3 regions of the Noviherbaspirillum phoenicis genome follow, and region 2 is predicted to be linked to each of the others. Evidence: predicted binding sites of a transcription regulator. Region 2 holds the regulator's gene; each other region holds the start of a gene.
What was found. Region 2 encodes FNR, which switches genes on or off when oxygen is low (the NO sensors DNR and NnrR bind a similar motif). Its sites were predicted from a motif close to TTGATNNNNATCAA; they were not measured.
Positions count from the first base shown of each region.

Region 1: a site for FNR is predicted at 1,474-1,487, ahead of oxc (oxalyl-CoA decarboxylase). Genes of this name have one in related genera too.
Region 3: a site for FNR is predicted at 1,639-1,652, ahead of ABC383_RS21245 (cation-translocating P-type ATPase). Genes of this name have one in related genera too.

Region 1 covers NZ_JBDFLX010000005.1:66,449-68,700, forward strand. Annotated here, with positions in the region: gene oxc (oxalyl-CoA decarboxylase) at 1-1,266, opposite strand, end outside.
Region 2 covers NZ_JBDFLX010000001.1:2,488,547-2,490,798, forward strand. Annotated here, with positions in the region: gene ABC383_RS11250 (hypothetical protein) at 1-467, opposite strand, end outside; gene fnr (fumarate/nitrate reduction transcriptional regulator Fnr) at 750-1,511, shown strand; gene ABC383_RS11260 (hypothetical protein) at 1,529-1,768, opposite strand; gene ABC383_RS11265 (FixH family protein) at 1,780-2,252, opposite strand, start outside.
Region 3 covers NZ_JBDFLX010000002.1:360,846-363,097, forward strand. Annotated here, with positions in the region: gene ABC383_RS21245 (cation-translocating P-type ATPase) at 1-1,476, opposite strand, end outside; gene ABC383_RS21250 (MFS transporter) at 1,783-2,252, opposite strand, start outside.

The sequences.
Region 1 (2,252 bases), on a different contig from region 2:
CTTGCGCGGCACGGACATGTCGATCACGCTGCGCGCCAGGTCCAGCGTGTTGGCGCCTTCATTGACGAGATAGACCTCGGGCTTGTCCTTCAGCACATCGCGCATGGCCGACAGCGCGGTCATGAAGTTCATCGGCGCGGACTTGGCCGACAGGGTCTTGGCCATCTTGGCGATGTTGGCGTCGCGCTTCTCGGCAATGGCGCCGGTCCAGCCGGCATCGGGCTTGTCGAAGCCGGTCTGGTCGATGGCGGCCAGCAGCGCCGAGACGGTGGAGCCGATGTCGCCGGCCAGGGGCGCGTCGATGGGCACGTTGGAATCCATTTCCTGTGCCGAGATATCGATCTGCACGAAGGTCTTCTGGGCCCAGTCCTTGTGGTCCTTGCCGCCCCAGGTCGGGCCCTTGCCATGCGAGAGCAGCCAGTTCAGGCGCGCGCCGATGAGCATCACGCAGTCGGCTTCCTTCAGCGCATAGGAGCGGGCGGCGATGGCGGCCTGCGGATGGTTGTCGGGCAGCAGGCCCTTGGCCATGGACATGGCGAGGTAAGGGATGCCGGTGCGCTCGACGAAGGCGCGGATGTCGGCGTCGGCCTGGGCGTAGGCTGCGCCCTTGCCGAGCATGATGACCGGGCGCTTGGCCTTCTTGAGCACGTCGAGCGCGCGGGCGATGGCGTCGGGCGCGGGGATCTGGGCCGGCGACGGGTCGACGACTTTCACGATGGAGCGCTGGGCGGCGGCGGCTTCCATGGCCTGGCCGAGCAGCTTGGCGGGCACGTCGAGATAGACGCCGCCGGGGCGGCCGGAGACGGCGGCGCGGATGGCGCGCGCCACGCCGATGCCGATGTCCTCGATATGGTTGATGCGGTAGGAAGCCTTGACATAGGGCTTGGCGGCATTGAGCTGGTCGAGCTCTTCATAGTCGCCCTGCGCCAGGTCGACGATCTCGCGCTCGGAGGAGCCGGAGATCATGATCATGGGGAAGCAGTTGACGGTGGCATTGGCCAGCGCGACCAGGCCGTTCAGGAAGCCCGGGGCCGAAACGGTCATGGCGATGCCGGGCTTCTTGGTGAGGTAGCCGGCGATGGCGGCGGCGTTGACGGCGTTGGCTTCATGGCGGAAGCCGATGAAGCGGAAGCCCTCGGCCTGCGCCAGGCGGGCCAGGTCGGTGATGGGGATGCCGACCAGGCCGTAGATGGTCTCGACGTCATTGGCTTTCAATGCGTCGAGCAGTACGTGGAAGCCGTCGGTCTGTTCTGCAACGGCTTCCATCGGCTCCTGATCCTGCGTGGCCAGCAAGGTGGTCTCGTCGGTCTCGGTCTTTTTCAGTACTGAAGACATGCGTTCTCCTCTGTATGGTTTTATGCGTGTCGCTCGCCATGAACGGACATGGCCAGGCAGCTTGTCTGCCGACCCGCGCCGCAGGGTGCCCCGGGGTCAGGTTGCGGCCATCATAGCGATGGCCCGGCTTTTTTCTCATTGACCAGGGTCAAGTTTGAGAACATGAGTTTTTGCCCGGGATTTGGACAGGGCAAGCGCGTGAGAACGTCGGAAAAAAGGAAAAGAGCCCGCAGGCAAAGGCTGAAATGAGATCGGCGCTTCCACCCCCTGAAATCAGGCCGCCGCTGGCGCGCATTAAATTTGCGGAATTTTGGAAACTTAACCGCGATCAAGGAGAAAGCGGAAGCGTTCTCTGAAAATCGGTGCCAAGTTACCAGAAGCCATCAGGCACACCATCGGCATTCCACGATACGGGCACGCATCCTTGCCACGCCCTCCTGTGGAAGCCGGCCAAGCGGGAAGGGCGGCTTGCAGGCGGCATCATGCCGCCATCACCGCCTCGCATTGAACGAGGAGACCAAGTTCATGAATCAGCCCGGTAACACCATCGCCATAGCGATCGCCATCTGTTCGCTCCGCATGCCATCGCCTTCGCCGCGACTTGGCCCGCATACACCCTTCACCTGACGAACCGGGCCGGCCGCGCCAGATAGCGCGCTCGGGATCAGCATCCGCAGCCGGCAGGCAGGATGGATAGGCTGCATCACGGCCAGGCGCCAGGCGCAGACCGTACTGACGAAACAGCCTGATCAGGCAGTGCCTGCGCTTTCCCTGCAAGCCGGCCACATGGCGGGAAGATTTGAAAAATTGACGCCGGTCAATTGAATTTCAAGCAAAGTTGTCCAGTATTTTTGTACCCATCCATGAACCGGAAAGATATCCGGACAAGGCCGGTAGCTTCTCAAGCGGCAAATGGC
Region 2 (2,252 bases):
CGCTGCTTGCGCGCTTCGCGACGGGCGGCACGCTCTTCGGGCGTCAGGGCCTTGGGATTGTTCAGATTCTGCTGCGACGAGGTGCCCGGTGTCGGCACTTCGGTGTTGGCGCGCAGCTGGCCGGCGCCTGCATTGCGTTCAGCCTTGACCTCTGCACGGCTCTTGTTGCCTGAAGGCATACCAGCCGTCGGCTTGTCCTGGAACTGGTTGACCTTGTCGAATTCGGCAGCGCTGGCGCCGGACTTGACTTCGGCACGGCTGGTGCCGCTGCCCTTCACGGCTGCGCCGGGACGGTCGTTGAACTGGTTGACGCGGTCTGCATTCGCCGCGCTGGCGCCGGACTTGACTTCGGCGCGGGATTGGCTGGCCGATGGATCGGTGGAAGTGGCGGCAGGCGCTTGCGCGAAAGCCGAAACCATTGCGGCCTGAGCCAGGGGAAGTGCCAACAGCGTTAACATTTTTTTCATTTTGCGCATCCAGTCGTTGAGGGTGAAGAAAGGGGAACACCAGCACAGCCATATCGTGTCAAAAAGATACCCATCTTTCCTCCGATCGACTGTGCGCTAACGAACACAACCCACATTTTGCTTAACATTTTGATACGCCGCTAATATCTGTTGTATCCGCGTTACGATGTGTTTGCTACACTTCGCCGTACCGACCGTTCTAATCCGCAGATCAGTCTTGCGGCACGTTTCATACCGTAGCGTTTCGCGTTTTCAACGGCTTGAGATATATCATTGGCGACCATGATCCAGTCCATTCCAGTCAACAGCCAGACCACGCCCATCAACGTCAACGCCCTGAAGGCAAGTTGCGCGGCGTGCAGCATGCACCAGCTTTGCCTGCCCATGGGCCTGGACGATACCGACATGTCGCGTCTCGACGCCATCATCGGACGCCGGCGCAAGGTGCCGCGCGACACCCATCTCTACCGCATGGGCGATCCGTTCACCAACCTGTACGCGATCCGGCTTGGGCATTTCAAGACTTTCCAGATCAATGTCAGCGGCGAGCAGCAGATTACAGGCTTCCAGATGGCCGGCGAGCTTCTCGGCATGGACGCCATCGGCACCGAGCGCCACCATTGTTCGGCGGTGGCGCTGGAAGACAGTGAAGTCTGCGACATTCCATTCAGCCGGCTGGAAGAGTTGTTCGGCCACATTCCCACGCTGCTGCACCATTTCCACCGGATGATGAGCCAGGAAATCACGCGCGAGCAGAGCGTCATGCTCCTGCTGGGCAATATGCGCGCCGGCCAGCGCTTCGCCGCCTTCCTGGTCAATCTCACGACGCGCTATGCCGCCCGCGGCTATTCCTCCACCGCCTTCCAGCTGCGCATGTCGCGCGAGGAAATCGGCAATTATCTCGGACTCACCATCGAGAGCATCAGCCGCCTGCTGTCACGCTTCAAGAAGCTGGGCGTGCTGCAGGTAAGCAACCGCGAAATCGTGATTCTCGATCCGCCCCGCCTGAAAGCCATGGCGGCCGGCACCGAGAAATGCGATTAGGCTCGGCCCTGTCGCCGTCATAGCGGCGGCTGGCGGTCGGCCGGCACATTGGCCAGGTAATAACTGAGCATCGCCGCCAGCGCGCAGAACAGCCAGAACAGGAAGAATCCCACCGTATAAGCCGCCAGCGGCGACAGCGTGAACTCGGCGCCGCCCAGGTGCAGATCCTGCGGATCGAGCAGGGAAAAGAAAAAACCTTCCGCCATCGCCGCCACCAGGAAGGATGGCCACAGGATCACCATTGCAAGACGCCGCATCTATGCCTCCTTCAGGATTGGTCGGCCGACAGCGTCGCCGTCGCCTGCTGCGGCCAGGGCCACACGCCATTGATGCGCCAGGTCCGGCCCTGGTCTTCCAGCATCACCTGCCAGCGCGCCATCTCCAGCATCGGCAGGCTCACGGCAAAGTGGCCTTCCGCATCCGCCACCACCGGCAGCACGATATCCTTTTCCGGACGCGTGGAATGAACCAGGCGCAGCGTCATCGCGCCATGCGGAATCCCCTGCGCGCCGCGCATCGCGCCTGTCAGCCGGCCCGCGGCGGCATCGAAGTGCAGCGCCAGCGACAGTCCCAGCCGGCTGGCGGCCTGATCGCGCCGCAGGTCCTGGTTGATGGCCTTGCCCTGCCGGTAATAGTCGCCCACCACCAGCGCATCCTGCTGCGAGTAGGAGAGCCAGATCGTGTAGCTGCCCGCCAGCACCACCAGGAACGGACCCAGCATGATCAGCCAGGGCCAACGGT
Region 3 (2,252 bases), on a different contig from region 2:
CACGCCCAGCACGCGCAGGCCCTGCCGCGCCAGCAGGTCGACTTCACGGTTGAGCCGGGCTGTCGCGGCGGCGTCGAGGTGGCAGAGGTCGGCGATCGCCTCGGGGGCGCCCTTGGCGGCCACGACATACTGCCCGCGCTCGTCGGAGCGCCAGACGCGCGACATCGCCAGCAGGGCCGGCGAGAGCGGGTATTCATTCAGGAGCGTCCAGTCGCCGTGCAGGTGCTCGGTTTGCGCCAGCGTCGCCTGCGCGCTTCTGTGGATCGCTTTTTCCATCGGGTCGAAGGGATCGCGATGGCTGGCCAGGATGCTGAACTCGAGCAGTTCGTGATACAGCTCGGGCAGCGCGCCGCCGGGCAGGTCCGCGAGATCGACCGACTGGCCGTCGACCACGAGCCTGGTCAATGTCATCCGGTTCTCGGTCAGCGTGCCGGTCTTGTCGACGCACAGCACGGTGGCGGCGCCCAGCATCTCGATGGCCGCCACGCGCCGCGCCAGCACCTGTTTCTGCGCCAGCCGCCAGCCGCCCAGGCCCAGGAAGATCGTCAGCACCACCGACAGCTCTTCCGGCAGCAAGGCCATGGCGAGCGTCAGGCCGACCAGCAGTCCGTTGAGCCAGTCGCCCCGCGCAGCGCCGTACCAGAGCGCCACGACCGCCGCCAGGACGCCCGCGGCGCCGGCAAGCCGCCTGACGACCACGGCCGTTTCCCGCTGCACCCGCGTGACCTCGGGCTCGATGTCGTACAGCGCTCGGCCTATCCTGCCGATCGCCGTGTTTCCCCCGGTTCCGGTGACCCTGGCCATTGCCTTTCCCTGCACGACCAGCGTGCCTGAATACACCAGCGCCAGCCTGTCAGAGCCGGTCTGCGCGGCCGGCAACGCCCCGGCCATCCCAAGCCGCTTGCTCACCGGCGCCGATTCGCCGGTGAGCAGGGATTCGTCGATCATCAGGTTGGTGGTCTCCAGCAGCGCGGCGTCGGCTGGAACACGGTCGCCTTCGGCCAGCAGCACGATGTCGTCGGGAACGACTTCGCGTCCCGGAATGATGCGCAGTTCCCCGTCGCGCAGCACCCTTGCGCGTGGGCTGGCAAGGTTGCGCAGCGCCTCCAGCGCCCGTTCCACCTTGTTTTCCTGGAATAGGGTGATGCCGATCACCACGAACACGAAGCCAAGCAGCATCAGCGCTTCCTGCCTGTCGCCCAGCACCAGGTAGATGGCGCCGCAGGCGATGAGCAGCAGGAACATCGGCTCGCGCATCACGCCCGCCGCCACCTCGGGAAGGCCGCGCCGCCGGGCCGAGGCAAGCTCGTTGTAGCCATGGCGTTCCAGGCGCGCCGCGGCCTGCGCCCCGGTGAGGCCCTCCTGCGGATGGGCAGGCGGACGGCCGGCGCTTGCCGTCGCGGCGGATGTTTCAGCATGCAGCATGGCCATCGATACGGGTCCCCAGTCAGTCGGTCCGGCGTTCGCCGCGGCCATGCCCGGGGCCGGCCGGCCCAGCCTGCTGGCCGCCCGGCGCCGCTCAGGGATGGGAGCGCGAGGCCGACAGCGTTGGATGAAGCTGGCGGCATGGCGGTGCAGGACAAGCGCAACGCCGCAGGCGCCTGGCGCCCATGGTAGGAAGGCGTCCCCGCAGCGCGGTTGACATGGGTCAAAATTCTTCGGAAGGGGTTTTATTGCTGGAAAGGCAAGCCGGAAGAGGCTCCGGCCGGGCTGTAAACGCCATCAGGCCGGACAGTGCCGGCCTGATGAGGGGTGAAGCGTCGGCGCCGGGCGCCGGTGCTGCTAGTTCCTGATTTCCAGCGCGCGGTTCAGGCTCAGTGCCGCCAGCGAGCCGACCGCGCCCGACAGCAGGTACAGGCTGACATAGGCCAGGCCGAAGTGGGCCGACAGGCCCAGCGCCACCAGCGGCGCGAAGCCGGCGCCGACCAGCCAGGCCAGGTCCGAGGTCAGCGCCGCGCCGGTGTAGCGGAAGCGGGCCGGGAAGTTGGCCGTCACCGCGCCGGCCGCCTGGCCATAAGACAGGCCCAGCAGCGCAAAGCCCAGCAGCACGAACACGTTTTGCCCGAACTCGCCGCCGTTCATCAGGCTCGGCACCGTGGCGCTGAATGCCGCGATCAGCACCGCCAGGCTGCCCAGGGTGTTGCGGCGGCCGAAGCGGTCGGCGATCAGGCCGGACAGGATCACGCACACCAGCGCAATGGCTGCGCCGGCGATCTGCACCAGCAGGAAGTCGCCGACGTCGCGCAGCGAGT